DNA from 3 places in the Dorea sp. AGR2135 genome. Region 2 is predicted to be linked to each of the others. Evidence: predicted binding sites of a transcription regulator. Region 2 holds the regulator's gene; each other region holds the start of a gene.
The links. Region 2 encodes Rex, which represses fermentation and respiration genes when NADH is low (regulators of the CRP and FNR family bind a similar motif). Its sites were predicted from a motif close to ATTGTTAANTANTTAACAAT; they were not measured.

Region 1: adhE (bifunctional acetaldehyde-CoA/alcohol dehydrogenase) is a predicted target of Rex. The motif match lies at 3,119-3,138, and genes of this name have one in related genera.
Region 3: G593_RS0107180 (NAD(P)-binding protein) is a predicted target of Rex. The motif match lies at 3,721-3,740, and genes of this name have one in related genera.

The regions. Positions count from the first base shown of each region.
Region 1 covers NZ_ATVU01000008.1:85,637-96,669, forward strand. The annotation lists gene G593_RS0107220 (Spy0128 family protein) at 1-665, shown strand, start outside; gene srtB (class B sortase) at 669-1,646, shown strand; gene G593_RS0107230 (Spy0128 family protein) at 1,609-2,262, shown strand; gene G593_RS19020 (hypothetical protein) at 2,253-2,810, shown strand; gene adhE (bifunctional acetaldehyde-CoA/alcohol dehydrogenase) at 3,225-5,831, shown strand; gene G593_RS0107245 (aminoglycoside phosphotransferase family protein) at 5,845-6,600, shown strand; gene G593_RS0107250 (permease) at 6,832-7,842, shown strand; gene G593_RS0107255 (ArsR/SmtB family transcription factor) at 7,889-8,248, shown strand; gene G593_RS0107260 (CobW family GTP-binding protein) at 8,235-9,167, shown strand; gene G593_RS0107265 (thioredoxin family protein) at 9,250-9,483, shown strand; gene G593_RS0107270 (AAA family ATPase) at 9,640-11,033, shown strand, end outside.
Region 2 covers NZ_ATVU01000001.1:222,425-233,457, forward strand. The annotation lists gene smc (chromosome segregation protein SMC) at 1-1,279, shown strand, start outside; gene ftsY (signal recognition particle-docking protein FtsY) at 1,401-2,348, shown strand; gene ilvA (threonine ammonia-lyase) at 2,342-3,556, shown strand; gene G593_RS0101085 (GntR family transcriptional regulator) at 3,893-4,549, shown strand; gene G593_RS0101090 (NADP-dependent isocitrate dehydrogenase) at 4,609-5,808, shown strand; gene G593_RS0101095 (NUDIX hydrolase) at 5,824-6,327, shown strand; gene G593_RS0101100 (ABC-F family ATP-binding cassette domain-containing protein) at 6,342-8,267, opposite strand; gene G593_RS0101105 (redox-sensing transcriptional repressor Rex) at 8,459-9,100, shown strand; gene G593_RS0101110 (bifunctional ADP-dependent NAD(P)H-hydrate dehydratase/NAD(P)H-hydrate epimerase) at 9,181-10,695, shown strand; gene alr (alanine racemase) at 10,699-11,033, shown strand, end outside.
Region 3 covers NZ_ATVU01000008.1:67,653-78,685, reverse strand. The annotation lists gene G593_RS0107185 ([FeFe] hydrogenase, group A) at 57-1,790, opposite strand; gene G593_RS0107180 (NAD(P)-binding protein) at 1,784-3,616, opposite strand; gene mobB (molybdopterin-guanine dinucleotide biosynthesis protein B) at 3,954-5,027, shown strand; gene G593_RS0107170 (molybdopterin molybdotransferase MoeA) at 5,062-6,276, shown strand; gene G593_RS0107165 (formate/nitrite transporter family protein) at 6,364-7,176, shown strand; gene G593_RS0107160 (NAD(P)-binding protein) at 7,210-9,045, shown strand; gene fdhF (formate dehydrogenase subunit alpha) at 9,042-11,033, shown strand, end outside.

The sequences.
Region 1 (11,033 bases), on a different contig from region 2:
CAGTAAATGTATATGTAGTAAATGATGGCGATGGTTTAAAAGTAGACAGCATTACTGCAAATGATGGAGAGACAAAAGTATCAGATATGTCTTTTGACAATACATATGTAAAAGACTCTAGTCTCACAATAGAAAAGAAAGTAACAGGAGCTCAGGCAGACAAAACAAAACACTTCAACTTTACAATTAACATGACAAAAGCGTCTACAGATACAAGAGCTTCCTACACAGGAACAATTGTAAAAGGTGACAAATGTAAAGAAACACATCAGAATGTAGTACTTACATTTGATAATAATGGTAAAGCAACAGCAAATGTAGAACTGTGTGACGGAGATACAATCACATTTGACAACATTGCAGCAGGAACAAGATATACCGTTACTGAAGCAGGAGCAACAGATGGATATACACCAAGTGTAGCAGTTGTTGAGAATGGTGCAACAGCAGTGCAAACTAACGCAACCAGCGAAGCTGACGGAATTACAGCAGATAACAAGCTAATTGGCGAGAAGACAAACAGTGTCGTATTTACCAATGCTTATGCTGACACTCCGATTACAGGTGTTATCATCAATAACCTTCCATATGTTGTCCTTGTTGCAGCAGCAGTATGTGCTCTTGTGGCACTCGTACTGATCAACAGACGCAGACAGTATCGCTAAAAAATGTTGGTGCGTATAGCAGACCGGATCGTCAATTTTGTAGTACTGATATTCACCATGTTGCTGATTTTGTACGGCGTGTATGCATTTTGGGACACAAGACAGGTCTATGATGCGGCTTCTGCGCAGAAATACAAGACCTACAAGCCGGAAAAAGATGACTCGGTGTCATTTGAACAATTGCAGGCGCAAAACCCGGAAGTTATAGGCTGGCTGCATGTATATGGAACGAAAATTGATTATCCGTTCACGCAGGCAGAAGATAATTCAAAATATGTGAATACAGATGTTATGGGTGAATATGCACTGTCGGGAAGTTTATTTCTGGATTGCATGAACGCACCGGATTTTAGCAATTTTAATAATATTATTTATGGACATCATATGGAAAAAGAGTTGATGTTCGGTGATCTTGGTCACTATGAGGATGAGACGTATTTCAATACACATGAATATGGAAATCTATATTATAGTGGTCAGGATCATGGTGTGCATTTTTTCGCATTTGTGAAAGCAGATGCATATGACAACATGATTTACAGTGTCAGAATTGCAGATCAATCAGAAAAATCGAAGTATTTATCATATGTACGGGAACAGGCATTGTATTACCGGGATTTAAACATTTCTGTGGAAGATGAAAATGTACGGATTATAGCTTTATCTACTTGTAATTCACAGACTACAAATGGCAGAGATGTGTTGATCGGTGTGATTTCAGATGAAACTTATCCAGATACGTTTGCAGAAGGAGAGACAGAAAAACAGCAGGGGATAGCAAGAAATCTTCTTGAGCAAATTCCGCTTTGGTGGTATGGGCTTTTAGAAAGTGTACTTATAGGGCTGGAGATAGTAGCTATTCTTCGATATATCAGAAAGAAACATAAGAATTGTATGGCGGTAAATAATCGTGCAGTACAAGGACAGAAAGGAGGGGAGATAAATGATAAGAAACCGGAGAACGGAAAATATAAAAAATAGGGGGAGATTTTCTGCATTTGTTGCAGGGATTGTTCTTGCAGCAGTTCTGTTGCAGGGATTGCCGGTGAAGGCAGAGGCAGCCTCTCAAAAAACTGTTGCAAAAATACCAGTGTCCCAGACATTTGAAATAAAAAATCAAGCGCCGGACGGACTGAACCGAGAGTTTCAATATATAATGACCTGTGAAGAGACAAAAGTTCCGATGCCAGAGGAGACTTCAGAGGGAACTTATACATTTACTCTAAAAGATAATGATAAAAAAGTAATCGAAATTGCTTATGAACATGCCGGAGTATATTATTATAATCTGAAACAGCAAGTATCTGACAAAAAGGATAAATTCAGTTATGATGAGACGAACTACAAGGTAGCAGTATATGTGACGAATGCAGACAATGGAGGACTTGATACACAAGTTGTTGTAAAAAATCCGGATGGGACAAAGAGTGAAGAAGCATATTTTCATAATTCTTATACTGGAGACAAACCGGCGAAAGGAAATACTATTGTAAAAACCGGAGATACACAGAATATCATACTGTGGTGTTCGACAGCAGCAATAGCAGTCGTGGTATTTTTTCTTGCAGTATTTATCAGGAGAAAGAAATGTCAGTGATTCGTGATCTGAGTGGACAGAAATTTGGAAGACTGACTGCCTTGTATCCGACAGAAAAACGTGACAAGAGAGGCTCTGTATATTGGCACTGTAAGTGTGAATGTGGAAATGAAGTAGATGTTTCTCTTAGTGGACTTGTATATGGTAATTATAAAAGCTGTGGATGCCTGAAGAAAGAGTGTGAAAAAAACGTGCATGACCAGCTTCATTTATTGAACGGAACTTGTGTTGAATGGCTGAAGCACCGGAAAAATCGATGTGACAGTACGAGTGGTTTCCGTGGAGTGTACAAGACGAAAGCGGGAAAGTATCGAGTGACAATCGGCTTTAAAGGAGAACGATATCAGCTCGGGACATATCGCGAGTTTCAGGATGCAGTCGACGCAAGACTGGAGGCAGAACATCTGATTCATGACAGGTTTCTGGAAGCATATGAGAAATGGTGCAAGCGCCAGAAAGAAGATCCAAAATGGGCAGAAGAGAATCCATTGATTTTCGATGTACATCAAGAGAATAAAATTATAACAGTAGAAACAAATATGGAATAAACGAAAGAACGTGGAAGGCAGCTTCCACGTTTTTTCTAATGCCTACTTTAGAATATATCGGTGGGGAAAAATAGCGAAATAGTATCTATATTACAGGCTTTCCGCTTAGCCTGCATAATGCAATTTCGGCGTAAGCCGTCCTGCTTCCAAGCAGTTTATTATTTGGCATTTATTGGAAAACTACAGGATATGAAAAAAGCAGTTCACGGAAATTATTCCGTTTTATGTCCCGTGAACTGCTTTATATAATAATATTTCCAACAAATGACAAAAAATAAACAACAATGTTAAAAAAATATCATTTATATATTGACAAATAATTAACGATAATTTATACTACCAAATGTAAAGAATAAAAGACGTCTAATTAAGCAAACTATAATCCATACTTTTTATTTACAGGAGGGAATCCAGATGGCTAAGAAGAAAGATGTTGTACCGGTATTTGTTGACAATGTGGAAGCGTTGGAAGCGAAGATGCAGGCGATGCGCGAGGCGCAGAAAATCTTTGCCACCTATACACAGGAGCAGGTTGACAAGATTTTTTATGCGGCAGCAGTTGCAGCGAACAAAATGCGTATTCCACTTGCAAAGCAGGCAGTTGAGGAAACCGGACGTGGTATTGTTGAGGATAAAGTAATCAAAAATCACTATGCAGCAGAGTATATTTATAATGCATACAAAGACACAAAGACTTGTGGTGTGATTGAGGAAGATAAAGCATTCGGAATTAAGAAAATCGCAGAGCCAATCGGTCTTGTGGCAGCAGTTATTCCGACAACGAACCCGACTTCAACAGCAATCTTTAAGACATTGATCTGTCTGAAGACGAGAAATGCAATTATCATCAGTCCGCATCCGGCAGCAAAAGCTTCTACAATTGCAGCAGCAAAGGTTGTTCTGGACGCAGCAGTGAAAGCCGGAGCACCGGAAGGAATCATTGGCTGGATCGATGCACCGTCACTGGAACTGACGAACATGGTTATGAAAGAATCAGACATTATCCTTGCAACGGGTGGTCCGGGAATGGTAAAGGCAGCTTATTCTTCCGGAAAACCGGCACTTGGAGTTGGAGCCGGAAATACACCGGTTATTATTGATGACACAGCAGATATTAAACTTGCAGTTAACTCCATCATTCATTCCAAAACATTTGATAACGGTATGATCTGTGCATCTGAGCAGTCCGTAACGGTTCTGGACAGCATTTACGATGAAGTAAAGAAAGAATTTGCATACAGAGGCTGCTATTTCCTGAAAAAAGGAGAAGAGCTTGATAAGGTTCGTAAGACGATTATTATAAATGGAGCATTGAATAACAAGATTCCTGGAAAATCTGCATATGAGATTGCAAAACTTGCAGGTGTGGAAGTTCCGGAAAATACAAAGATTCTGATCGGTGAAGTAGAATCCGTAGACATTTCTGAAGAATTTGCACACGAAAAATTATCACCGGTACTTGGAATGTATCGTGCGAAGACATTTGACGAAGCCCTTGAAAAAGCAAAGCGCCTTGTAGCAGATGGAGGATATGGACACACAGCTTCTCTTTATGTACATCCTGCTGAGACAGAGAAAATTGCAAAACATGCTGAAGCTATGAAGACATGTCGAATCCTGATCAACACACCGTCTTCTCACGGAGGAATCGGAGATCTCTACAACTTTAAACTGGCACCGTCACTGACACTTGGCTGCGGTTCCTGGGGAGGAAACTCCGTATCTGAAAATGTAGGTGTAAAACACCTGATCAATATTAAAACAGTTGCAGAGAGGAGAGAAAATATGCTTTGGTTTCGGACTCCGGATAAGGTATACTTTAAGAAAGGCTGCATGCCGGTAGCGCTTGATGAACTTGGAAATGTACTGCACAAAAAGAAAGCATTTATCGTAACAGACAGCTTCTTATATAAGAATGGTTACGTAGCTCCGATCGAGCAGAAACTGGATGAGCTTGGAATCCAGCACACATGCTTCTTCGAGGTGGCACCGGATCCGACACTTCAGTGTGCTGAAAAAGGTGTGGATCAGATGCGTGCATTTGAGCCAGATACGATCATTGCTCTTGGCGGTGGATCTGCCATGGACGCAGCAAAGATTATGTGGGTAATGTATGAGCATCCGGAAGCTGACTTTGAGGATATGGCCATGGACTTCATGGATATCCGCAAGCGTGTATTCACTTTCCCGAAAATGGGCGAGAAAGCTTACTTTGTAGCAATCCCGACTTCTTCCGGAACAGGTTCCGAGGTGACACCATTTGCCATTATCACAGATGCTGAGACAGGCGTAAAATGGCCAATTGCAGATTATGAGCTTCTGCCGAACATGGCAATTGTAGATGTAGATAACATGATGACTCAGCCAAAAGGACTGACTAGTGCATCTGGTATTGATGTTATGACTCATGCAATTGAGGCATATGTATCTATTATGGCAACAGATTACACAGACGGACTTGCCCTCAAGGCAGCAAAAGCAGTATTTGAGTATCTGCCGAGAGCATACGACAATGGTGCAAATGATCCGGAGGCCAGAGAGAAGATGGCAAATGCTTCCTGTATGGCTGGAATGGCATTTGCGAATGCGTTCCTTGGACTGAACCACTCCATGGCACATAAACTTGGTGCATTCCACCACCTGCCACATGGAGTCGCAAATGCAGTGATCCTGACAGAAGTCATGAGATACAATGCTGCAGAAGTGCCGACAAAAATGGGAACATTTTCACAGTATCAGTATCCACATGCACTGGCAAGATACGCTGAAATTGGCCGCTTTGTAGGCTGCCAGGGAAAAGACGATGCAGAAGTATTTGAAAACTTTATCGCAAAACTGGAAGAGCTGAAAGAAAAAATCGGTATTAAGAAGTCCATTCACGAGTACGGCATTGATGAGAAATATTTCATGGACACACTGGACGACATGGTGGAGCAGGCATTTAACGATCAGTGTACAGCAGCAAACCCAAGATATCCACTCATGAAAGAAATCAAAGAGTTATACTTAAAGTGCTGGTAAGGAGGTAAATGTGATGAAACTTACGAATCCGGAATTAATTGTGAAACGTTCTTATAAGGAAGTCTACAAGGACGGGGATAAGATTGTAAAAATATTTGAAAAAGATCACCCGAAGTCAGCCGTTTTTAATGAGGCGCTGAATACCGTTCGAGTCGAGGAGGCGGGACTGGATATTCCGAAACTTGATGAGGTCACACAGATCGATGAAAAATGGGCACTTGTTATTGAGTGTCAGGCAGGCGAGACTCTGGAAACAGTCATGGAAAAGGATCCGGATAATCTGGAAAAATATATGGCAGAGTTCGTAGATCTTCAGCTTCAGATCCACGCAAAGACGGCTCCGATGCTTACGAAACTGAAAGACAAACTGGCAAAACAGATCAATCAGTTAAAAGAACTGGATGCGACCCAGAGATATGAGCTTCTGGTACGTCTGGAGAGCATGCCGAAGCATACAAAAGTATGCCATGGAGACTTTAATCCAAGTAATGTCATCGTAGGCGAGGACGGCAAGCTGACAGTTGTAGACTGGGCACATGTTACCCAGGGAAATGCCAGCGCAGATGCGGCACTTACTTACCTTCAGTTCGCACTGAAGAACCGTGTGGCAGCAGAGATGTATCTGACTATGTTCTGCAAGAAGAGTGACACTGCGAAACAGTATGTACAGCAGTGGTTCCCGATTGTTGCAGCAGCACAGCTTGAGAAGAACAATGAGCTGGAGAAGGATTTCCTGATGAAGTGGATCGACGTCATGGATTATCAATAAAAATATTTGACATAGAATAAGCAGACTGATATATAATTTGATTAAAATAAATAATAAAGCATATATAAGAAGATATATTGACAAACTTCTATGTATAATGTAAAGTGTGAATAGAACGAAACCGGTACGAAAGTTCGTGCCGGTTTTTATAAAACTAAGACATAGAGATATTTCTATATTTCTATATAATGAATTGTTTATAGAAATATCTAATGTTTAAAAGGAGACGTTATGGGTGCGATTAAGACAGGCTGGGATTTTTTTCAGGACCAGATATTAGGTATGCACTGGCTGAAAGATCTCATAGGAAATCTGCTTGTAAAGGCAGGAATGAGGGAGAGTAGATTCCCCGGTGAATTTTTACATTTTTTTATTTATGATGTGATTAAGATTTTTGTACTGCTTGCGGTGCTTATTTTTCTGATTTCTTATATTCAGAGTTATTTTCCGCCGGAGAGAAGTAAGAAGATTATGGGAAGATTCCATGGTATCTGGGCGAACATTATCGGGGCATTGCTTGGAACGGTGACACCGTTCTGCTCCTGTTCTTCAATCCCAATCTTTATGGGATTTACAAGTGCGGGACTGCCACTTGGTGTGACATTTTCATTTCTCATATCTTCTCCAATGGTAGATCTTGGATCACTGGTTCTGCTTATGAGTGTGTTCGGTGGCAAAATTGCATTTGCATATGTGATAGTAGGACTGATTGTGGCGGTCGTTGGAGGCACTTTGATTGAGAAACTTCATATGGAAGATCAGGTGGAGGAGTTCATCAGACAGTCTCAGAATGTGGAGATTGAATCCCAAAAGCTGACGGTAGGAGACAGAATGAATTATGCAAAGAATCAGGTGGTATCCACCGTGAAGAAAGTTGCACCATACATTTTTGTTGGAGTAGCAATTGGGGCGGCAATTCACAATCTGATTCCGGAGCATATAGTTCGAAGCATATTAGGAGAGCAGAAGTGGTATGCGGTGCCGCTGGCAACGGTAGTCGGAGTACCAATGTATGCGGATATTTTTGGAACGATACCGGTTGCAGAAAGTCTGCTGGCAAAAGGGGCAGGGCTTGGAACAATCCTGGCATTTATGATGTCTGTGACGACTATTTCATTCCCGTCACTGGTGATGTTGTCAAAAGCAATCAAGAAAAAGCTACTTGCAATATTTATCGGAATTGTGTGCATGGGAATTGTCATTGTAGGATACCTGTTTAATATATTTGGATATATGCTATGATAAAGATACCAGAAGATTTTTGAACAGTCAGGAAGGTGATTAGATCATGGATGATAAAGTGATGATAGATTATGCAAAATATGCCCGTATATTTAAGGTAATGTCAAACCCAAAGCGTCTGAAAATTATAGATATGCTTTCCGAAGGGGAACTTTGTGCATGCAAGATTCTGGAAGAGTTTCACATCACGCAGCCAACGTTATCTCATGATATGAAGGTAATGTGTGACCTTGGAATTGTGAAAGCGAGAAAAGAAGGAAAGTGGATGCAGTATTCACTGGATATAGAAGTTTTAAATGATGTGTATAAGACAGTCGGAAGACTTATGATACCAGGAGCTTATGCGGGACTTTTAAATTGTAATTGTAATACAGAAAGGGAGAATGAGAAGAATGAATCAGATTAAATTATATTTTCTGACAGGTTTTTTGGGATCAGGAAAGACAACACTTTTAAAGAATCTTTTAGAGAATATGGAAGGAATGAAAGTAGGAGTCATTCAGAATGAGCTTGGAAAAATCAGCATTGACGGAACAGTACTACAGAATGATGACATTCACATGGTAGAGCTGAATAGAGGATCTATTTTCTGTAGTTGTCTGCGACTTTCTTTTGTCGATGCGCTTGCGAAGATGTCACAGCAGGGATTGGAATATGTATTTGTTGAAAGTTCCGGTTTTGGAGATCCTTCCAATGCAGAGGAGATTCTGGAAGCTACAAAAGTACTGGTTGGGGAAGTATATGATTTCCGTGGCTGTATTTGTCTGGTGGACTGCTACAATTTTTTGGATCAGCTGGAGGACGAAATTACCATCGACCGTCAGTTAAAGCACTGCAATCTGGCAGTTCTGACAAAGGTAGATTTAGTGGACAGAGAGCAGATTGAACTGATAAAAGAGAAGGTACAGGAGATTAATCCGGTCTGCCCAATTACAGAGAGTGAGAATGGCAATATTAAACGTTCATTTTATGATATGGATCTGATGAAGTATCAATGGGCAGAATGCGAGGAGACAACCAACTCAGCAGAGACAAAGCCAAAGACATTTTCCATGAACTTTGCAGGTGAGATTGAAAAAGACAAACTGGAAGCTTTCCTTGAGAGAATTGAGCCGAGTGTTTATCGAGCGAAAGGCTTTTTCAAGGTAAAAAATGAAGGCTGGGAGAAGGTCGATGTAGTTGGAAAGAAACTGGATTATGCGCCATATGAAGCACAGGAGAAGTCAGAACTTGTATTTATCTCCAAGATTGGAATTGCACTGATCCGGGAGATTAAGGAAGCATGGGATGGGTGTGTCGGACTTCCGATGGATCTGAAGAACTAGGATGGAATTTTAGTTGCCAAGCATATGACAAAAAGGTCCGGTGGACCTTTTTTAGAGAATGTGATGAGATAAGGAGTCAGATATGAATATAAAAGTAATTGGTAGTGGCTGTGAGAACTGTGATAAGACGAATGCAATTATAGCAGAGTGTGTAGAGGAGCTTGGGATTGACGCGAAGATTGAGCGTGTTGCAGATCTGGTAGAGATTGTAAAGCTTGGAGTTATGACAGCTCCGTCTGTCATGATTGACGGAAAGCTTGTTATTTCGGGACAGGTACCATCAAAGAAACAGATGATGAAGGTTTTAAAAAAGTAAAGAAAATTGAAAAAACATATGCATCATGGTATCATAAATTTATGTTAATGCTGTGTGGAAGAACAGGTTATACATGGTATAATACATTATTTACAGTAAGAATGGTGAGCGGATTATTTGAGTCCAATTTAGTTGCGAGGGAGGTAGAGAATTCGGATGAAAAAATTAAACATTCCGGTTGGTATATCTGATTTCAGAGAAATACGTGAAAATGGATATTATTATATTGATAAAACATTTTTAATCTACGAATTACTTAAAACACCTGCAACAAAAGTTACATTGATTACAAGACCGAGGCGTTTTGGAAAAACACTTGGGATGAGTATGCTGGCTGATTTTTTTGATATACGAAAAGAAAGTTCTTCATTGTTTGAAGGATTGGATATATCAGAGAAAGCAAGTATATGTAATGAATGGATGAATCAGTATCCAGTGATTTTTTTGTCACTGAAAGATATTGATGGATTAACATTTGAGGATGCATATGGACAATTAGTGGCTCAGATTGCGGATTTATATAAAGAATACACATATTTACTGGAATGTGCAGAAATTGATGAAGATGATAAGAAAATTTTCCTGGATTTGAAAGCCGGAAAAGCAGATAAAGTTCAGATTACCAGATCGCTTGGTACATTGATGAAGATGTTACAGATTTATTATCACAAACCGGTGATTTTGTTGCTGGATGAGTATGATGTTCCGGTTGCCAAGGCAAGTAATCATGGATATTATAACGAGATGCTTGACATCATGAAAGGAATCATGAGTACAGCGCTTAAGGATAATCAGGCACTTCGATTTGCTGTCATTACAGGCTGTCTGAAGATTGCGAAAGAAAGTATATTTACAGGAACAAACAATTTTGTATCGGATACGATCAGAGACTCCAGATATAATGAATACTTTGGGTTTACACAAACAGAAGTAGATAAAATATTAAATGATTCAGGCTGCATCGAACATGCAGAAAATGTAAGAGAATGGTATGACGGTTATCATTTTGGTGAAGTAGATGTTTATTGCCCATGGGATGTTATGAACTATTTGCGGGATTTGCAGCATGACATAATGGCAAAACCGGAAAGTTATTGGAAAAATACAAGTGATAATGCAATTATACGGTCATTTATTGAGTATGCCGGAACGAATATCACGAAAAAGATGGAAACGCTGTTAGCAGGGAACTACATTATACAAAACATTGATGAAAATCTCACATATGATTACTTGCATTCATCAGAGGAAAATTTGTGGAGTATTCTGTATCTAACAGGATATCTGACAAGAGTAAGGGAATCTGAGCTTCAAGCACAGATTCCGGAAGGAACAGTTGCACTTCAGATCCCGAATGCAGAGATTAAGGAAATATTTGAAACAACTGTAATAAAATGGTTTAGTGATACTGCAAAGAATTGGAATAGAAATGCATTATTTCAGGCAGTATGGAATTCCGATGTGGAATCATTGACTGTGGAAATGAATATATTACTGCGTAAGACAATCAGTTACCATGATTATAAGGAAGATTTTTACCACGCATTTCT
Region 2 (11,033 bases):
GGAGATCAGTGATATCATGGATAATCAGCAGTCTATCAATGTAGAGCTGGATACGTCTGAACAGTTAGAACGTGACCTGAATAAACAGATTGAAGAAGGGCAGATAAAGTTAGATGATCTGAAACATCAGGAAATATTACAGCAGCAGGCTTCGGAAAATGCACATTTATCCTGTGCTGCTACAGAACAAAAGGTTCTGTTCGTAATGGAAAATGCAGAACGTATTCAGGAAGAGATGCAAAAATTCCGCGAAGAGTTGAAGGGGCTGGAAGCAAGTAAAGGCGGTACGAGCAAAGAAATCGAGGAAAAAGAATCTCAGATTCAGGAACTGCTCCAGACGATTGAGAATTCCGGAGAATTATTTGTGGAAATTCAGGATGAGATTGAAAAGGCGAAGAAGACACGTGAAGATCTAAACCAGCGCCATAAAGATTTCTTACAGAAGCGTGAAGACCTCTCCAGGCAGATTTCTGATCTGGATAAAGAAATCTTCCGTCTGGAGAGTCAGAAAAACAGTTATGAAGAAGCTGCCGAGAAGCAGATCAATTATATGTGGGAAGAGTATGAACTCACTTATAATCGTGCGATGGAGCTTAGGAATGAAAATTTAACGGATGTTGCGAAGATAAAAAAGCGTATTCAGGAATTAAAAGGAGAAATACGCGCTTTAGGAAATGTTAATGTCAATGCCATTGAGGACTATAAAAATGTATCGGAGCGATATGAGTTCTTAAAGACGCAGCATGATGATCTCGTGGAAGCAGAAGCAACACTGGAAAAAATTATCGCAGAATTGGACGAAGCGATGCGAAAGCAGTTCACAGAGCAGTTCGCACACATTTGTCAGGAATTCGACCACGTATTTAAGCAATTGTTCGGAGGTGGAAAAGGTACATTGGAACTGATGGACGATGAAGATGTTCTGGAAGCAGGAATTCGTATTATTGCTCAGCCGCCTGGAAAGAAACTGCAGAATATGATGCAGTTATCTGGTGGAGAGAAGTCTCTGACAGCAATCTCATTATTATTTGCAATTCAGAATCTCAAGCCGTCCCCGTTCTGTCTGCTTGACGAGATTGAGGCAGCACTGGACGATAGCAATGTTGACCGTTTTGCACAGTATCTGCATAAGCTTACAAAGAATACACAGTTCATTGTCATTACGCACAGACGAGGTACAATGACTGCGGCAGACCGTCTGTACGGAATCACCATGCAGGAAAAAGGAATTTCGACACTTGTGTCCGTCAGTCTTCTGGAAGATGAACTGGACGATTAGAGAAAGCGCAGGTAAGATAGAACGTAGAAGTATGTCATGCAATTGCATGACGCGCACCTCGCAGCAAGAATGCCTCGGCATTCTTGAATGGCAGGGGGGCGGCCTTGAAAGGAGTAAAAGTATGGCAGAAGAAAAGAAAGGTTTTTTCAGACGACTTGTCGATGGTCTCACAAAGACAAGAGATAATATTGTGTCCAGTATGGACAGTATTTTTAACGGATTTACACATATTGATGAGGACTTTTATGAAGAACTGGAGGAAGTCCTCATCATGGGCGATCTCGGAGTTCAGGCAACGTATGATATTCTGGACAAATTAAGAGAAAAGGTAAAAACCCAGCATATCAAAGAACCTGTTGAATGCAGACAAATCCTGATTGACAGCATCAAAGAGCAGATGGACGTCGGAGAAGCTGCTTATGAATTTGAAGAGAGAACTTCGGTGGTCATGGTCATTGGAGTGAATGGTGTCGGAAAGACAACTACGATTGGTAAATTAGCTGGAAAACTCCGCAGTCAGAATAAAAAAGTTGTGTTGGCTGCCGCAGATACATTTCGTGCTGCAGCGGGAGAGCAGTTGAAAGAGTGGGCGAACCGTGCACAAGCAGAATTGATCGGAGGCCAGGAAGGTTCTGATCCTGCAGCCGTTGTCTATGACGCAGTTGCAGCTGCCAAGGCAAGACATGCCGATGTACTTTTGATTGATACTGCCGGACGGCTTCACAATAAGAAGAACCTGATGGAAGAGCTTCGTAAAATGAATAAAATCATTGACCGTGAATTTCCGGACGCATATCGTGAGACACTGGTAGTGCTAGATGCCACAACAGGTCAGAATGCACTTGCTCAGGCAAAGGAATTTAATGAAGTTGCTGATATTACCGGTGTTATCCTGACAAAAATGGATGGAACTGCAAAAGGTGGTATTGCAGTTGCAATCCAGGCGGAACTTGGTATTCCGGTAAAATATATCGGTGTCGGCGAGACGATTGACGATCTGCAGAAATTTAATTCTGATACATTTGTAAATGCATTGTTTGATGTAAAAGGAGAGAATGAAGTATGTTAACATTAGAAAAATTTGAAGAGGCAAGCGAAATTGTAAAAAACGTAACTCTTCCGACGAAACTGGTATACAGTGAAAACTTAAGCCAGCAGACGGGCGGTAAGGTTTATCTGAAGCCGGAAAATATGCAGTATACAGGAGCTTATAAAGTGCGTGGCGCATATTATAAGATCAGCACAATGTCTGAAGAGGCAAGAGCAAAAGGACTGGTGGCTGCATCAGCCGGAAACCATGCACAGGGTGTTGCATACGCAGCACAGAAATTTGGATGCAAGGCTACAATCGTTATGCCAACAGTAACACCCTTGATCAAAGTAAATCGTACAAAAAGCTACGGCGCAGAGGTGATTCTTTACGGAGATGTCTATGATGATTCCTGTGCGTATGCCGAAAAACTGGCCCAGGAGCGCGGAAGTACATTTGTGCATCCGTTTGATGATCTGGACATCGTAGCAGGTCAGGGGAGTATTGCAATGGAAATTGTGCAGGAGCTTCCGACCGTCGATTATATTCTTGCGCCAGTTGGTGGCGGCGGATTGATTACAGGTGTATCTACACTTGCAAAAATGTTGAATCCAAAGATTAAAGTGATCGGTGTTGAGCCTGCTGCTGCGCCAAGTATGACAATGGCACTTGCTTCTGGCGAGCCGGTCACATTGGACAGTGCAAATACCATAGCAGACGGTACTGCAGTAAAACGTGTCGGAGACCACATTTTCGAGTATGCAAAGAAGAACATCGATCAGATGCTGACTGTAGAAGATGATGAGCTTGTCGGAGCTTTCCTCGATATGGTCGAAAATCATAAAATGATTGTTGAGAATTCCGGACTGCTGACAGTTGCAGCACTCAAGCAGTTAGATTTGAAAGGAAAGAAGGCGGTTGCAATTTTAAGTGGAGGCAACATGGATGTTATCACAATGTCTTCCATTGTACAGCATGGACTGATTCAGAGAGACCGTATCTTTTCGGCATCTGTATTACTTCCGGATAAACCGGGACAGCTTGCGCTTGTTGCTCAGACGATTGCTGATGCCCAGGGAAATGTTATTAAACTGGAACATAACCAGTTCGTTAGCACCAACCGTAATGCTGCCGTGGAGCTTCGTATTACAATGGAAGCTTACGGTACAGAGCATAAGAACCAGATTATGAAAGCTCTGGAAGAAAAAGGATTCCGGCCAAGAGAGATCGGTGCAAAATTGTATTAGCTGGGAGTTAATCCCCCAGCTGATATAGCCTCCGGCAGGATTGCAGAGGTGCGCAGTAGAAGTATGTCATGCAATTGCATGACGCGCACCTTGCAGCAAGAATGCCTCGGCATTCTTGAATAAAAATATCATAGAAGAGAAAACCAGAAAGAGCAAGATTCAAAAAAAGTTTCGGGTTTTCTCTTTTTACTATGGGATTTTTGAAGGATTTTTGTTTTGTCTCTTGACATATGAGATTTGATTGTATACAATTATACACGAAGTGCATTATATAAAAAGAAAGGTGACTTTTTAGTGTCAGAAAGATTCCAGGAGGTCACGAAGAAGGTTAAAATTATGGAAGAGTATCAGGACCGTTCTCTTAGAGGAAGGGTATTTGAAAAATTGAGGGAGGATATTTTATCTGGTGTCTATAAGGATTGTGATGAACTTAGGGAGATTACAATCGGTGAGGAGATGGGAGTCAGCAGGACTCCGGTCCGTGAGGCACTTAGACAATTGGAACTGGAAGGACTTGTAAAGATTGTTCCTAATAAAGGAGCCTATGTAACAGGTATTACGCCGAAAGACGTTCAGGATATTTACATGATTCGTTCTATGTTGGAAGGTATGTGCGCCAGATGGGCGACAGAGCACATCACTCCAGAACAGATTGAGCAGCTGGAAGAAATTGTTCTTTTATCTGAGTTTCATTTGAAAAAGGATAAGGACAAAGTTGTTCAGGTGTCAGATCTTGACGGTAAATTCCATCATGTTCTATATGAAGCATCCAACAGCCGGATTATGGAACATACGTTATCGGATTTTCACAAATATGTAAAGATGGCACGTATGTTGTCTGTAGGCGCAAAAAACCGGGCTGAGAAGTCCATCGAGGAGCACAAGGCAATTTTGGAAGCAATCAAAAAAGGGGATGCTGATGAAGCGGAAAGACTTGCAAATCTGCACATCATGCATGTAATGGAAAATCTTCATATCGAAATTGAAGATTAATGTTTCAAATTAAAAGAATCATATAAGTAAAGTTTATATAGTGGCAGGAGGACAAAAACATGGCGAAAATTAAAATGACAACACCAATTGTAGAGATGGACGGAGATGAGATGACAAGAATTCTCTGGAAGATGATCAAAGAACATCTTCTGAATCCATTTATTGAGTTAAATACAGATTATTATGATCTTGGACTTGAACATCGTAATGAGACGAATGATCAGGTTACATTTGATTCCGCAGAAGCAACAAAGAAGTACAAAGTAGCAGTAAAATGTGCAACAATTACACCGAATGCTGCGCGTATGCCAGAGTATAATCTGAAGGAAATGTGGAAAAGCCCGAATGGTACCATCCGTGCAATTTTGGATGGAACTGTATTCCGTGCACCGATCGTTGTAAAAGGAATCGAGCCATGCGTTAAAAATTGGAAAAAGCCAATTACCATTGCAAGACATGCTTATGGTGATGTATATAAAAATACAGAAATCAAGGTTCCTGGACCTGGAAAGGTAGAGCTTGTGTATACAGGAGATGATGGAACACAGATCAAAGAACTTGTCCACAAATATGACGGACCAGGGGTTGCTCAGGGAATCCATAACCTCTGTGGTTCTATCGAGAGCTTTGCCAGAAGCTGCTTCAATTACGCATTAGACACAAAGCAGGATCTCTGGTTCGCAACAAAAGATACAATTTCTAAGAAATATGACCACACATTCAAAGACATTTTCCAGGAAATCTTTGATGCAGAATATAAAGAAAAATTCGATGAAGCCGGTATCGAATATTTCTACACATTGATTGATGATGCTGTAGCGCGTGTTATGAAATCTGAAGGAGGCTACATCTGGGCATGCAAGAACTATGATGGAGATGTTATGAGCGATATGATTTCTTCTGCATTTGGTTCTCTTGCCATGATGACATCCGTGCTTGTATCACCGGAAGGATATTACGAGTATGAAGCTGCTCACGGTACAGTACAGCGTCATTATTACAAGCATTTAAAAGGTGAAGAAACTTCTACGAACTCTGTTGCAACAATCTTTGCATGGAGCGGAGCTCTTCGTAAACGTGGTGAACTGGATCAAAATCAGGATCTGATGGATTTTGCAGATAAATTAGAGAAGGCAACGATTGATACAATTGAGGAAGGAAAGATGACAAAAGATCTGGCTCTTATCACAACACTTCCGAATCCAACAGTGTTAAACAGTGAAGACTTTATTAAAGCGATTGCTGAAAAGTTAGTATAGAAAGAGTTGAAATGCATGGAATACTGGGATATTTATGATAAAAACAAACAGCTGACCGGGCGAAAAATGAAGCGCAATGACTGGTGCCTGAAAGAGGATGAGTATCACTTGACAGTGTTAGGTGTGATCCGCCGTCCAGATGGAAAATATCTGATTACCCGCCGCGTTCTGACAAAGGCATGGGCACCAGGCTGGTGGGAAGTTTCCGGAGGCGCTGCACAGGCAGGCGAAAGCTCCGAGGAAGCGGTACGCCGTGAGGTACTGGAAGAAACAGGATTGGATGTAAATGGCTGTGTGGGCGGTTATATGTTTACTTATCACAGAGAAAATCCTGGAGAAGGCGACAATTATTTTGTAGATGTCTATCGTTTTGAAAAGGATTTTAAAGAAGAAGACCTGCATCTTCAGACAGAAGAGACTGCAGGATATAAGATTGCAACAGCGGATGAGATCAAGGCTCTGGCTGACGAAGGAATCTTCCTGCATTATGATAGTATCAAACGTGTTTTTGAAGAGTAGAAAAATGAGCTGGCTTATTCGGCCAGCTCTTCCCATTTTTCATATAAAGTTTCAAGTTCAGCGTCAATTTCTGCACGTTCTTTCGCAAGTTCCTGACATTTTACTGAATTCGTATAAACTTCCTCCTGCGACATTAGAATATCAATTTCAGCACTTCTATCTTCCAGAACACCGATTCGTTCTTCTGTCTTTTTGAATTCATTAGCGCGTTTCCGTTCTTTTGCCTGAGCTTCTTTTTGTTCCTGCCAGCTTAACTTTGAATCAGAGGCCAAGTCAGCAGCTGCAGAAGAGGAATTATTTTCTAAGCGAGACGTATTGGAGTATGCGGCTGTCAGTTCTTCTTTTTTCTCAAGATAATAATCATAATTTCCAATATAATTTACAAACGTATGATTAACAAGATCCATGATACGTGTTGCAGTCTGATTGATAAAGTAACGGTCGTGTGAAACATAAAGAACCGTTCCTGTGTAATTATTCAGTGCATGTTCCAGAATCTCTTTTGATGTAATATCCAGATGGTTGGTCGGCTCATCGAGAATCAGGAAGTTCGCTTCAGAAAGCATCAGCTTTGCAAGGGACACGCGTCCACGTTCGCCACCGCTTAAGTCACCAATCAGTTTAAATACATCATCTCCGGTAAATAAAAATGCTGCCAGCACTTTACGGATCTGCGTGTTATTAAGATTAGGATAGTCATCGGAAATCTCCTGGAAAATAGTTTTTTCCATATGCAGAACGTGATGTTCCTGATCGTAGTAACCAATCTTTACATTAGAACCGAGACGGAAACTTCCAGAATCAGCTTTGAGTACCTGATTTAAAATCTTAAGGATTGTTGTTTTTCCGGTTCCATTGTCTCCAATGATCGCGACATGTTCCCCTCGCTTGATTTCGAAGCTGATATTTTCAAATAAAATCTGTGGTGGAAATGCTTTGCTTAAATGCTCGACAATTAAGACATCATTACCGCTGACACAGGAAGGTTCCAGTGTTAAGTGCATATCTGTATGCAGTTCCATCGGTTTTTCAACCGGGGTCATCTTATCCAGCATCTTTTCACGGCTTTCTGCACGCTTAATGGATTTTTCACGGTTGAAGGAGCGAAGCTTTTCAATGACCGCTTCCTGATGCTTAATTTCCTGCTGCTGATTCAGATACTCTTTCATTCTGGCTTCACGGAGCATTTCCTTTTTCTTGGCGTAATCTGTATAATTGCCCATGAAAGTGGTAAGCTTGCCCAGTTCGATCTCGACAACTTTTGTTACAACCCGGTTCAGAAAATACCGGTCATGAGAGACAATCAGTACTGCACCAGGATAATTCAGAAGATAAGTTTCCAGCCATGAGATGGAATTTAAATCCAAATGGTTGGTTGGCTCGTCCAAAAGCAGAATATCCGGCTTTGTGAGGAGCAGTTTTCCGAGAGAGACACGGGTTTTCTGACCTCCGGATAAAGTCGCGACCGGTTTTGCGAATTCTTCTTCTGTAAATCCAAGTCCTTTTAAAACACCAGTAATCTCACTTTCGCAGGCGTATCCATTTTCACGTTCGAATGCTACTGTGAGCCGCTGGTATGTATTCATACGTTCTTCCAGACGTTCGCCGCTTAAATGCTTCATTTCCTGTTCAATCTCACGAATCTGCCGCTCCATGTCGAGAATATCGGCTTTTGCAGTGCGTACCTCTTGATAGATCGTATGGTCATTATTCATATCCTGATGCTGTGCCAGATATCCCATCGTCTTGCCACGTGTCAGAACAACATTGCCGCCGTCCGCCTGTATCTCACCAACGATCATCTTAAGAAGTGTTGTCTTTCCAGCACCGTTCGGTCCTACGAGAGCTGCTTTTTCGTGGTCTTCTATATGAAAGGAGCCGCCGGAGACAATTACTTCTTCTCCAAAGGCTTTTTTGATATTGTGACATGCAAGTATCATCCTATCCTCCTTGATAAAAATCCTGTGATTTTGAGAAATAAAGATGCCGCAGGGCTGCGACCGCATAATTTTGGCATCATCTTATACTATTATAACGAAAATACTACAAAAAACAACTAAAAAGTTTGACATTATACTAACGATTGCCTATAATAATGAGTAGAAATTTTTGAAGGAAGGAGGTGCGGATCATGCAAAACAGGGGAATTTCACAGGCAGTTATCCGTAGATTACCCAGATATTATAGATACCTTGGGGAGCTGATCGAGCAGGGAGTAGAACGAATCTCTTCCAATGAGCTTAGTAAAAGAATGAAAGTAACAGCTTCCCAGATTCGTCAGGATCTTAATAATTTTGGCGGATTCGGGCAACAGGGGTATGGCTATAATGTAAAATATCTGTACTCAGAAATCGGAAAAATTCTTGGATTGGAACAGGATCATAATATTATTATTATTGGTGCTGGTAATTTGGGGCGTGCACTTGCGAACTATGCATCATTTGAAAAGCGGGGATTTATCTTAAAAGGATTGTTTGATATCAATCCGGAGCTTGACGGGCAGGAAGTTCGTGGTGTTCCAATTCATATGATGGACGAGCTTCCGAAATTTGTAGATGAGAACAGTATCGATATTGCAGCATTGACGATTCCAAAGGATGAGTCAATCAAAGTCGCAAAATTTCTGGCAGATCACAATGTTCACGGAATATGGAATTTTGCACATACAGATCTGAATCTCCCGGAAAGTGTGATTGTTGAGAATGTACATTTATCCGAGAGTCTGATGAGGCTGTCATATAATATATGCCGCTACAAGGAAGAACATAATTAAGGAGATAACGTGTAAAGACAGGTTTGTTCAGATAGCATCCTGGCTTTGCACGTTTCTTTCTATCAGGAGGAATCAAAACTATGAGATATTTGCCAGATGCTAAACAGATGAAAACGGCAGATTCATTTACGATAAATGAACTTAAAATCCCGTCCCTGGAACTTATGGAACGGGCTGCCAGAGCATGTGTAGATCACATTAAAGACTGGAAAATTAATTTAAATAAAATATGTGTCCTCTGTGGTTCTGGAAATAATGGCGGGGACGGCTTTGCGATTGCCAGAATGTTTGCATGGGAAGGGTGTGACGTAACAGCAGTTCTGGTCGGAAACAGAGATCACTGTACACCAGAGACTGCCTATCAGATAGAACAGTTGAAAAATACAGGAGCACAGTTTAAGGAGCAGTTTGAGCAAGAAGCATTTGAAAGTGAACCGTATACTTTAATTATCGATGCAATTTTTGGAGTTGGACTTTGCCGGGAGGTTGGAGGCAGATATGTGCAGATTATAGAGTGTGTGAATCAGTCTGATGCAGTCCGTATGTCCGTGGATATTCCTTCCGGAATTTGCGCAACTACAGGAAATGTATTAGGAACTGCAGTGCGTGCAGACTATACTGTGACAATTCAGGAGACGAAAGTTGGTCTTGTACTTGATCCAGGAAGAAGTTATGCAGGAATCTGTGTATCCGAGGATATCGGAATTGTATCACTTCCGCTGGAAAGAGATGAGGAAACAGTTTGTACACTGGAGGGAAGTGATTATGCAGCACTTCTTCCAAAACGAAATGCGGACTCTAATAAAGGAACTTACGGAAAGCTTCTTATGATCACCGGAAGCAAAGGTATGTCAGGTGCTGCATATCTTGGCGCACTTGCAGCTTACAGGACAGGTACCGGGCTGGTGCAGATCTATACTGCTAAAGAGAATCGCGTGATCTTACAGAGTCAGATTCCGGAAGCAATCATTACAACTTATGAAAAATATGATGTCAATGAACTACATCGCTTGATTGACTGGGCAGATGTCGTAGCTATAGGTTCCGGACTTGGAACAAAGAAGACTGCAAGGAAGATTTTAAAAGAAACCATTGCATATACAAAGAAACCTTGTGTCATAGATGCAGACGGACTCAATATTTTGTCTGAACATATGGATTATCTGTGTGGTGCAGATTGTGAACATTTTATCTTTACACCGCACATGAAAGAATTTGAACGGATCAGCGGTTTGAAGATTGCTGAAGTAAAAAAAGATCGTATTGCAGCACTTCGTACATTTGTTAAAGAATATGACGTTACCTGTGTACTGAAGGATTCCAGAACAACCATTGCAAAGCCGAGAGAGCGGGTAGCGGTAAATCTATCCGGCTGTGCGGCTATGGCAAAAGCCGGATCCGGGGATGTGCTGGCAGGCATTATCGCATCGTATCTCGCACAGGGACTTTCTGAATGGGAAGCAGCGCTTCTCGGTGTTTATATTCACGGAAGAGCTGGTGAGATTATAGAGAAGGAACAAGGCGCATACAGTCTTCTCGCAAGGGAACTTGCACAAAAGGCAGGAACAGCCATGACGATACAGGAGGAAAACTAGATTATGAAACAATACAGCAGAGTATGTGAACGAGTGGATCTGGATGCAATTTTTTATAATTTCCAGATGATGAAAGCAAATATCAAAGATGGGGTACAGATGATTGCAGTTATCAAAACAGATGGATACGGACATGGTGCAGTCCAGATTGCCCGGTTACTGGAACCGGTAGACTATATCTGGGGCTACGCGGTTGCAACACTGGATGAAGCTGTCGTCTTGAGAAAAAATGAAATAAAAAAACCAATTCTTGTGCTTGGATGCATTTTCCCGGATCAGTGGGAAGCAATGATTGAAAATGAAGTCCGGATGACCACTTACACAGTAGAAATGGCGAA
Region 3 (11,033 bases), on a different contig from region 2:
TGCAAAAGCCCCCAACTATGATACACACAGACTGCCTGTCTTTCTTATGCATTTTTCTACATATTTTTCTTATGCTCAGTATGCAGAAGCATGTGAGCTTTGTGAGACATCGGTGCCTCAAAGTACTCTTTGTACATCTGAATGACATCTGGATTCTCATGAGAGAATCTAAGGTTCGCATTGCGATCCAGATAATACAGGTTCTTTCCACGTTCAAATGCGCGCTCTTCGCCGTCGTGGATCGGCTGTCCGCCACCACCGACGCATCCTCCCGGACATGCCATAACTTCTACAAAGTCATAGTGCACTACACCGGATTCGATCTTGCGAATCAATTCTCTTGTATTTCCAAGTCCGCTGACTACTGCAGTTCTCACTGTAATATCATTAATCTGGAAATTTGCTTCCTGAACGCCGTCATTTTCATTGAATCCCTGGCTTCTGACTGCTGTAAATGCCTCTGCCGGCGGATTCTCACCTTTGATGATATAGTAAGCAGACCGAAGTGCCGCCTCCATAACTCCACCGGTTGCACCGAAGATGACTCCGGCTCCGGTTCCCTCATGCATCGGGCGGTCACTCTCAACATCTGACAGTGTCTGTGGGCTGATATGTGCAGAACGGATCATTCGGATCAGCTCACGTGTGGTGATAACTGCATCAATATCATGTCCTGCATATTCTTCATAATAAAGATCCATCTCACGCTCTGACTTCTTAGCCACACATGGCATAACAGATACAGTATAGATCTTCTCCGGACTTACGCCCAGCTTCTCTGCAAAATATGTCTTCATAACTGCACCGAACATCTGCTGTGGTGATTTTGCGGAAGACAGATATTTTACCAGATGTGGGAACTGACTCTTAATAAAGCGCACCCATCCCGGACAGCAGGAAGTGAACATCGGGCGGTCTTTTAATTCACCACTTGTAAATCTCTTTACAAATTCATTTCCCTCTTCCATAATCGTAAGATCCGCAGAAAATGTTGTATCAAATACATAGTTTATTCCCATTTTCTTAAGGGCATCTATGATTTTTCCAACTGTTGCATCTTCCGGTGCCAGTCCGAGTTCCTCTCCCCATGCTGCGCGGACAGCAGGTGCTACCTGAGCAACCACGATCTTATCCGGATCTTCAATTGCTTTCCATACTTCATTCGTATCACTTCTCTCGCGAAGTGCTCCGACAGGACAATGTGTAATGCACTGACCACAAAGTGCACAATCTGCCTCTCGGATAGAATTATGACCTGACACATTAACTGTTGTGTGATAACCGGTTCCTTCTACATCCCAGACACCAAGCCCCTGAACCTTGTCACACACCTGCACGCAACGCATACATTTGATACATTTCGCAGAATCACGAATCAGTGGAAATGTTTTATCCCATGTCTGGTGTTCCAGATACTGATGAAATGGAAGTTCTAAAATATCCAGATCATTTGCAATTTTCTGAAGACTGCAGTTGCCGCTTCTCATACAAGTTACACACTGACAGTCGTGCTCAGAAAGAATCAGTTCTACTGTTGTACGTCTGTCCTTTCTGACTTTCGGACTATTTGTATAAATGACCATACCTTCCTCGCAAATATTATTGCAGGCGGTGATCAGTCTGTCTTTTCCTTCCAGCTCTACCACACACACGCGACAGGCGCCTATTTCATTGATGCCTTTGAGATAACAAAGACTCGGAATCTGAATACCAACGGATCTGGCAGCTTCCATAATTGTGGTATTCTCTTCTACTGAAATCTGTCTTCCATCTATTGTAAGATTTACCATAATTTTTCTCTGCCTCCTTTAAATATTCCATATCCGAAATGATCGCAGCGCAGACAGCGGCAGGCTTCCTGTTTTGCTTCTTTTTCGGTCATGCAGTTCTCCACTCCTTCAAAATCACAGACTCTCTCACATGCCTCGCGCTCTGTAAGTTCTGCACGTCCGCAAGGTACTCTGTCATGAAGGCTTGCTTTCGGAATCTCTACATCACAGGAAATCTCATGATGATATCCAAGATATTCATCAATGTTGGCAGCTACAACTTTTGCTGCTGCAATCGCTTTGATCACAGTAGCCGGACCACTTGCACAGTCTCCTCCTGCAAATACACCTGGCATATCCAGGAAATCTCCTCCTGCAGTTGTCACGATCTTACCACGCTCTACCGGAATTCCTGCTTCTGCGAAATGATCTGTCTCAATATTCTGACCAATTGCCACAACAAGGATATCACATGGAATATACTGATCTGGCTCTCCTGTTGCTTTTACGCTTGCACGTCCGCCTTTGATCTCACTGATCATCTGCGGTGTAACATACATTCCCTTAATGTGATGATTTTCATCAATATCCAGAGATGCCGGGGCCTTCAGAGTCTGTACTTCAATTCCCTCTGCAATTGCTCCTTCAATCTCTGCCGGAAGAGCTGTCATATCTGCAACTCTTCTTCTATATACAATGCTGACTTTCTTAGCACCCAGTCTTTTGGCTGTACGGACTGCATCCATAGATACATTACCACCACCGACAACTGCGACTTCTTTTCCAGTCAGGTCAAGTGCTTCGTCTTTTCCTACATCTCTTAAGAACTGTACTGCTGAGATGACTCCGTCTGCATCTTCTCCTTCCAGTCCAAGTTTCTTATCTGTACTTGCTCCAATTGTAATCAGAACAGCATCGTACTCACTGCGAAGCTGTTGGATTGTAATATCTTCACCGATCTTAAGACCGTATTTTACTTCTACTCCTGTCTTTAAGATTGCATTGATATCCTCGTCCAGACGGTCTTTCGGAAGCCTGTAGTTCGGAATCCCATAGCGGAGCATACCTCCAAGCTTTGGAAGCATCTCATATACCGTTGTCTGATGTCCCATAAGCTGCAGATAATAAGCTGCACTGAGTCCTCCCGGGCCTCCTCCTAATACAGCAATTTTCTTACCTGTGCCTGATGCACATTTTGGCGGCTCTACTTCCCCTGCAAAGTCCGCTGCCACTCGTTTCAGGCCACGGATATTAATAGAATCATCAATCATGTTACGACGGCATCTTGCCTCACATGGATGCTCACAGATAAATCCACATGTTGTCGGGAATGGATTATCCTTACGGATCAGACGGATTGCATCTGCATAGCGTCCTTCCCCAACTAACGCTACATATCCTGGAATATCAACATGTGCAGGACATAAGGATACACATGGTACCGGCTGATTATATGTACAGGTACAGCGTCCGTTCTTGATATGCTCGATATAATCATCGCGATATCCGATCAGTCCCTTATATACCATATGCGCTGCCTCATATCCAATCGCACAGTCGGCAGACTCCATAATAGACTTTGCTGTCTGCTCCATAGTATCAAGTGTCTCCATTGTTGCGTTGCCGTTCAGTACCTTTCTGATCAGGTGATTCAACTGACCAAGACCGACACGGCAAGGTACACATTTTCCACAAGTCTGAGCATGGCATAACTCCAAAAATGCGCGAGACAAGTCTACTGGACATAATCCCGGTGGGCTTGATTCGATTCTGCGCTCAAGATCCTTGTAGAGCTGCTCCATAACAAGGTCTGCCCTGCTAGGAGTATCGATCGTTAATCTACTCATTTTTTTTATTCCTTCCCTCTCTACCGATTGTTTTTAGAATAAGTAACGGTCATATTGTAACATTTGGATAAAATTTTGTAAATACTTTTATCCAAATTAGTCACAATGCTATTTTTTTATCAATATCAGCGTCTTTTCTATAGTTTCTTTTTATAAACGTCCTTATATTTTCTAAAATATAATTTAGTTAGTTTCATTTAAAACCCGTCCCAATTTTATCAATCCTGTGAAACATATATCTTTCCTTGTGGTTTTAAATTTCAAATGCTATAATTAACCGAAAGAAACGTCTATAAGCGCGCTTGTTTATAGATAAATACAACACGAGGTGATACAAATGAACACAGGCTGCCTGATACTGGCAGGAGGAAAAAGCCGTCGGATGGGATATCGGAAATCCTCTCTGAGACTTAATGGAACAACATTTCTCGACAAACTGATTTTTGAACTACGCGATTTTCCTGAGATTCTGGTTTCAGTCGATGATGCCGCCCGGCATCCGGAAATCCCTTATTCAATGATTGATGACCGATATTCAGATTGCGGTCCTATGAGCGGACTTTACAGTGCCTTATCTGTCTGTGAGTCGGATGCGCTGCTCGTTCTTCCCTGTGACGTTCCTCTTTTTTCCGGAACACTGGCTCATCACCTTCAGGAAGTCATGAAACATTCTGATACTGATGCACTTATCTGTGTCACGGCGGATGATCGGATCCACCCCCTGTGTGGTATTTATCGCAAAAGCTGCACCCCTGTACTAAAGAGGTGCTTAGATAATGGAAATCTTCGGATCATGGATGCTTTGAACAACTTAAAGGTTCATTTTTATCACGTAGAAGAAGATTCCTGGCAGCTACAGAATATCAATACACCAGAGGAATACCAAAAGCTGACTGCAAAAAGCTGCCTGGCCATTTCCGGATTTAAAAACTCCGGAAAAACCACTTTAATGGAACGATTGATCCCAGAGCTGATCCACCGGGGACTTAAGGTCGCCACAGTCAAACATGACGGACATTCTTTCGAACCTGATTCTCCCGGAACAGACAGTTATCGGTTCTGGCAGGCAGGCGTGAGTGCTTCCATCGTCTATGATAACGACAAATATTCCATTGTAAAACGGGAACCTTTACAGGAATCTGCAATTGCGGGGCTTGTCGGTGATGCTGATCTTATTCTTTTAGAAGGCTTCAAATGGAGCGATTATCCAAAGCTTATATTATTGACTGGAAGTGATGAACAAAATAACAGCTTACTCGCTTCTGCTTCTAATTGTATCTCCTATATCACTGCTGATTTTTCAACCGAACAGTTGATACAAGATACACCCGTTTATTGTCGGGATAATATCGAAGCTATCGCTGACTGTATATTACAACATTATCATAACGGAGATTTAAAACATTTATAAATAATCGATACATTTATATAAGGAAAACATACATATGAACATTCAGACTTTAAAAGAAGCATCTGACTGCCTCCTGAATCTGGCAAAGCCAGAAACTCAGACGATAGAACACATTTTACTACAAGATGCTTTTGAACGAATTCTTGCAGAAGATATTACAGCTAAAATTCCGGTGCCTTCTTTTGCCAAAAGCGCATATGATGGATATGCACTTCGTCAGGCTGACACAGCCGCTGCTTCACCGGAACATCCCGTGACTTTAGACGTTACCGAGGTAATTCCTGCCGGAAGTGTTCCAACCTATCCAATCACAGAAGGAAAAGCTGCACGGATCATGACCGGCGCACCGGTTCCGGAAGGTGCCGATGCCATTATCATGCATGAGCGCACTTCCTTTACTGAGAATACAGTTTCATTAACGGCGCCCGTTACCTCCGCAAACATCATTCCACCTGGGGAAGATGTTGCAGCCGGAACTTTGCTTGTTCCAAAAGGCAAAATACTTACCGCTTCTGACCTGGCACTGATTGCCGGACAGGGAATTGCTGAAATTGGGGTCTATAAAAAGCTCTCCATCGGGCTTATCAGTACCGGAAGCGAACTTTTGAATACGGGTTCTCCTTTAGAATACGGTAAGATTTATAACACGAATCCATATCTTTTAGGCGGTTACATTCAAAAACATCATATGACTGCCAACTACCTTAACACGGTCAGTGATGATCTGGATTCCCTGTGTCGGGCCGTACTTGAAGCCCTCAAGACCAATGATATCGTAATCACGACAGGCGGTGTATCTGCCGGTGATTTCGACTATATGCCGGAAGTGATACGTCGTATTGGGGGCGACCTTCTCTTCCACCGGTTAAAATTCAAACCGGGCGGTGCAATGCTTGGAGCATTTAAAGACGGAAAAGTCATTCTGGGCTTATCCGGTAATCCGGGTGCTGCCGCAACAGGTCTGTTGTGTGTCGGCTTTCCATTTATGAGAAAACTCTCGGGAAGATCTGACATCACATTTTCACAGACAACCGCTTATCTTGGGGTTGATTTTAAAAAATCAAGTCCTGTGACTAGAATTTTAAAAGGTCATTCAGATTTCAAAAATGGTATGTTATATTTCACCCCACTTAGCAACCAGCACAATGGTTCTGTTTCTTCCATGAGCGATTGTGATCTGCTGGCCATCATTCCTGCCGGAAGTAAACCTCTTGCGGCAGGCGACAAGCTTGAAGTCTATATATTATGATATCAGGGCAAACGATGTTTTTACGTAACTTTTTGCCGGCATCATATATATTAGAAATAAAATTTTAGGGGAAGGGAGGAATTTGTTATGAATTCACCAAAAGAAATTGCTAACAATTATATTGCTATCGGAAAGGGGAAGGTAAACACTCCTGTCGCCAAGATGTTCGTTCTTGGAATACTGGCCGGAATCTTTATCGCATTTGGAGGCGTTGCTTCTACTGCAGCCGCTGTATCTATTCCGCTGGCATCTGCAGGCAAGTTTCTTGGAGCATGCATCTTCCCAGGAGGACTGACTATGGTACTCCTCGCTGGAAGTGAACTGTTCACAGGTAATTGTCTTCTGGTTATTCCGCTCTGCAAAAAAGAGATCACTCTTGGCGGAATGCTGAAGAACTGGGTAGTTGTATACCTTGGCAATATGGTCGGTGGAATTGGTGTTGCTGCAATCTGTGTATTCAGCCATCAGGCCGGTCTTTTTAACAACGGTCTTGCTGCTTCTATGATCAGCACTGCTGCCGGTAAGGTATCACTCTCCTTTGGCGATGCATTTCTTCGCGGAATTGCATGTAATTTCCTTGTATGTATCGCTGTATGGATTTCATTTGCTGCCAAGCAGGTGTCTTCCAAGATCATCGGATTGTTCTTTCCAATCATGATGTTCGTTTTATGTGGATTCGAGCATAGCGTAGCCAATATGTACTATATTGCTGCCGGTATTTTTGCTAAGGGAAATGCAGCCTATCTTGAAGCTGCAACTGCTGCCGGCGCTGACGTATCTGGCCTTACATGGGGAGCTATGTTCACCAAAAATCTTCTTCCGGTAACGTTGGGGAACATTATCGGCGGAGTAGTTTTGGTAGGTCTTACCTACTGGTTCGTTTATTTAAAAGACGACTAAAAAAATCTTTATTGAATTTAGAAAGGGAAAATTATGAGCAAATTATATCTTGCTGATCCGTCAGGTTATGACGTGAAAATGGATGAAATCGCACGACATTTTTCTCATAAAGTTGAGGTTTATCCTCCTGGAAGCTGCCCGATCACTATGCAGATTTCTATGCTGCGTACGGCTGCAAACCAGACTTGTGGAAAATGTGTTCCGTGCCGCGACGGTCTTCCACTTGTAGCGCGTCTGATGCAGAAAGTGTTAGATGGCCGTGCAACAGAAAAAACTTTGGATAACATCCGTATGATGGCTACGATGATCCGTTCATCTGCTGACTGTGCCATCGGTTGGAATGCCGCTGATGAGGTCTTAAAAGGATTAGACCTGTTTGCAGACGAATATCAGAGCCACATTGAAAATAAAAAATGTCTGGAATCCATCGGACAGAAGGTACCTTGTATCTCCTTATGTCCTGCACATGTAAATATTCCTGGATATATCGCATTAGTTGGTGAAGAGGATTACGCCGGAGCAATTAATCTGATCCGTAAAGACAATCCGTTCCCGACAGCCTGTGCTATGGTCTGTGAGCATCCTTGTGAGGAGCGTTGCAGAAGAAAGATGCTGGAGTCACCGATCAACATCCGTGCACTGAAAAAATATGCAGTTGATATGATGCCAGTCGACAAAGTTGCTACACCAAAACCGAATCCTTCTACAGGAAAATCCATCGGTGTCATTGGTGGTGGTCCTGCAGGACTAACTGCAGCATACTTCTTAGCTCTTATGGGACATAAGATTGAAATATATGAAACGCATGACAAACTTGGCGGAATGCTCCGTTATGGAATTCCGAATTACCGTTTTCCGAAAGATCGTCTAGATGAAGATATCCGTGCGATTTTAAATAGCGGTGATATCCATGTTACATACAACACAACAATCGGAAAAGATATTCCTGTCAAAGATATTTACGAGAAACATGATGCAATTTTTGTTGGAATTGGTGCTCAGACAGGTAAGACACTTCGTATTGAAGGTGCTGACGCCGGAAATGTTGTATCTGCTGTAGATATTCTGGATCAGATTGGAAATGGAAATCTTCCTGATTACACTGGCAAAAGTGTTGTTGTTATCGGTGGTGGTAACGTTGCTATGGACTGTGCAAGAAGTGCTGTCAGATGTAACGCAGAAGAAGTATCTATCATTTACCGTCGTCGTCAGAAAGACATGACTGCCCTGGAATCCGAGATTGAATCCGCAGTTATGGAAGGAATCGCACTTGTAACACTGCAGGCTCCGGTCGAGATTACAAAAGATGAAAATGGTAACTGTAAATCTCTGATCACACAACCACAGATGATTAGTGCTTACCGCGGATCCAGACCGGCACCAAAGGATGCTGCAAAAGAAAAACAGGAATTCAAAGCAGATGTTATTATGATCGCAGTTGGACAGGATATTGTATCCGCTCCATTTGAAGAGTTTGGTATCCCTGCAAAATGGAATATCCTTCAGGCCGGACTTGACACAGAAGTAAAAGAAATCCCTGGTGTATTCACCGGCGGAGACTGTGCAACTGGTCCATCCACTGTAATTCGTGCAATCGCTGCCGGAAAAGTAGCTGCACACAATATTGATGAATATCTTGGTTACCACCACACACTTACTTGTGAAGCTGTTGTACCGGAACCAAAAGAAAATATGCGTGATCTTATGGGACGTACAGAGATTGGTGAGCGCCCGGCAAATATCCGCAAGAAAGATTTCGAACATGTAGAAGAGTTCTTAACACATGAAGAAGCTATGCAGGAAGCATGTCGCTGTCTGCGTTGTGACCACTTCGGATGTGGAGCTATGGTAGGAGGTAGAGACTTATGATTAATCTGACAATCGATGGCGTACAGATTGAAGCAAAAGAAGGTCAGTCAATCTTAAGCGCTGCAAGGGAGCATGGAATCCATATTCCTACACTTTGCTTCCTGGAAAAAATTAATGAAATTGGTTCCTGTCGTATCTGTGTCGTAGAAGTAGAAGGCATGAATAAACTTGTAACTGCCTGCAACACAAAAGTAAAAGCGGACATGAACATTACAACAGACAGCCCAGCTGTTATCGAATCCAGAAAGAACACTCTCCATCTCTTGATGGCTGAGCATAAAACAAACTGTTTCAAATGTATTAAAAATGGTGCCTGTGAGCTTCAGGCTATGGCACGCGAATATGGTATTGATGTGCCAAACTTTAAATCATCACACGGAGATGTACAGCATGAGCCATTTGACGCTCATCCATTCCTCTCCTATGACCCTGGTCTTTGTATCCAGTGCCAGCGTTGTATCAGCACTTGTGCAAATGCGACCGGAAGACATGCTCTTTCTCTTGAGAGAAACGGTGCACGTGTGTATGTAAAAGTACCGTTCGGCGAAGGCTGGGAGAATTCCTTATGCGAGTCTTGTGGAAACTGTGCTCAGGCTTGCCCTACAGGTGCTCTTACGATTAAGAGAAGGAAAAATTATCGTGAATGGGAAGTTAAGAAAGTCCGCACAACCTGTCCGCACTGTGCTACAGGCTGTCAGATGGATCTGTACATAAAAGACGGCAAAATCGTAGACGTGCAGGGTGCAGACGGTCCTTCCAACCACAATCTGCTCTGTGTCAAAGGACGTAGTGCTTCTTTCGACTTCATAGACTGTGATGCAAGAATCCGTTATCCATTAATTAAGAACAAAGAAACTGGTGAATTTGAGCGTGCTACATGGGATGAGGCTTTAAATCTCGTAGCTTCCAAATTCTCAGAAATCAGAAATCAATATGGAGGTGAGGCGCTGGCCGGATTTGCCTGCTCTCGTTCTACCAACGAAGACATTTACATGCTTCAGAAAATGGTAAGAACAGCGTTTAAGAGCAACAATACCGATAACTGCGCGCGCGTTTGACATTCTCCTACTGTTGCCGGATTGGCAACCACACTTGGCTCAGGAGCTATGACAAATACTATTTATGATATTACTCATGAATCTGATGCTATCCTCCTTGTAGGATCTAACCCGGAACATGCACATCCGGTTATCGGAATGCAGGTTCGTCAGGCCGTACAGCGCGGTGCTAAACTCATCGTAGTTGACCCACGTGATATCGACCTGTGTAAAGATGCTGATATCCATTTGAAATTAAAACCAGGTACAAACGTGGCGTTTGCAAATGGTATGATGCATATCTTCATTGAAGAAGACTTAATCGACCACAAATTCATCGAAGACCGTACAGAGAACTTCGAAGCTATGAAAGAAATGGTCAAAGATTATACACCTGAAAAAGTAGCAGAGATCTGTCAGATCGATGCAGATATGTTGAGAGAAGCTGCACGTATTTACGCAAAAGCTGATCGGGCTCCAATTATGTACTGTCTTGGTGTTACAGAGCATCATACTGGTACAGAAGGTGTTATGTCCATTTCTAACATGGCTATGATGGTCGGTAAACTTGGAAAACCTGGATGCGGTGTTAACCCAATCCGTGGTCAGAACAATGTACAGGGAGCCTGCGATATGGGTGCTTCGCCGACCCAGTTCAGCGGATATCAGAACATCGACAAACCGGGAGTTCTTGAGAAATTTGAAAAAGCATGGGATACGAAGCTGAATCCGAATATTGGTACAAAAGCTACGGACTGCTTCCCTAAGATGATCAGTGGAGATATTAAAGGATTGTTTATCTTCGGAGAGGATCCGGTCAGAACAGATCCGAATACACATCACGTAATAAAATCTCTTGAGTCACTGGACTTCTTCGCAATGGATGAGCTGTTCATGACTGAGACTGCAAAACTTGCTGATGTTATTCTTCCAGGACGTTCTTATGCTGAA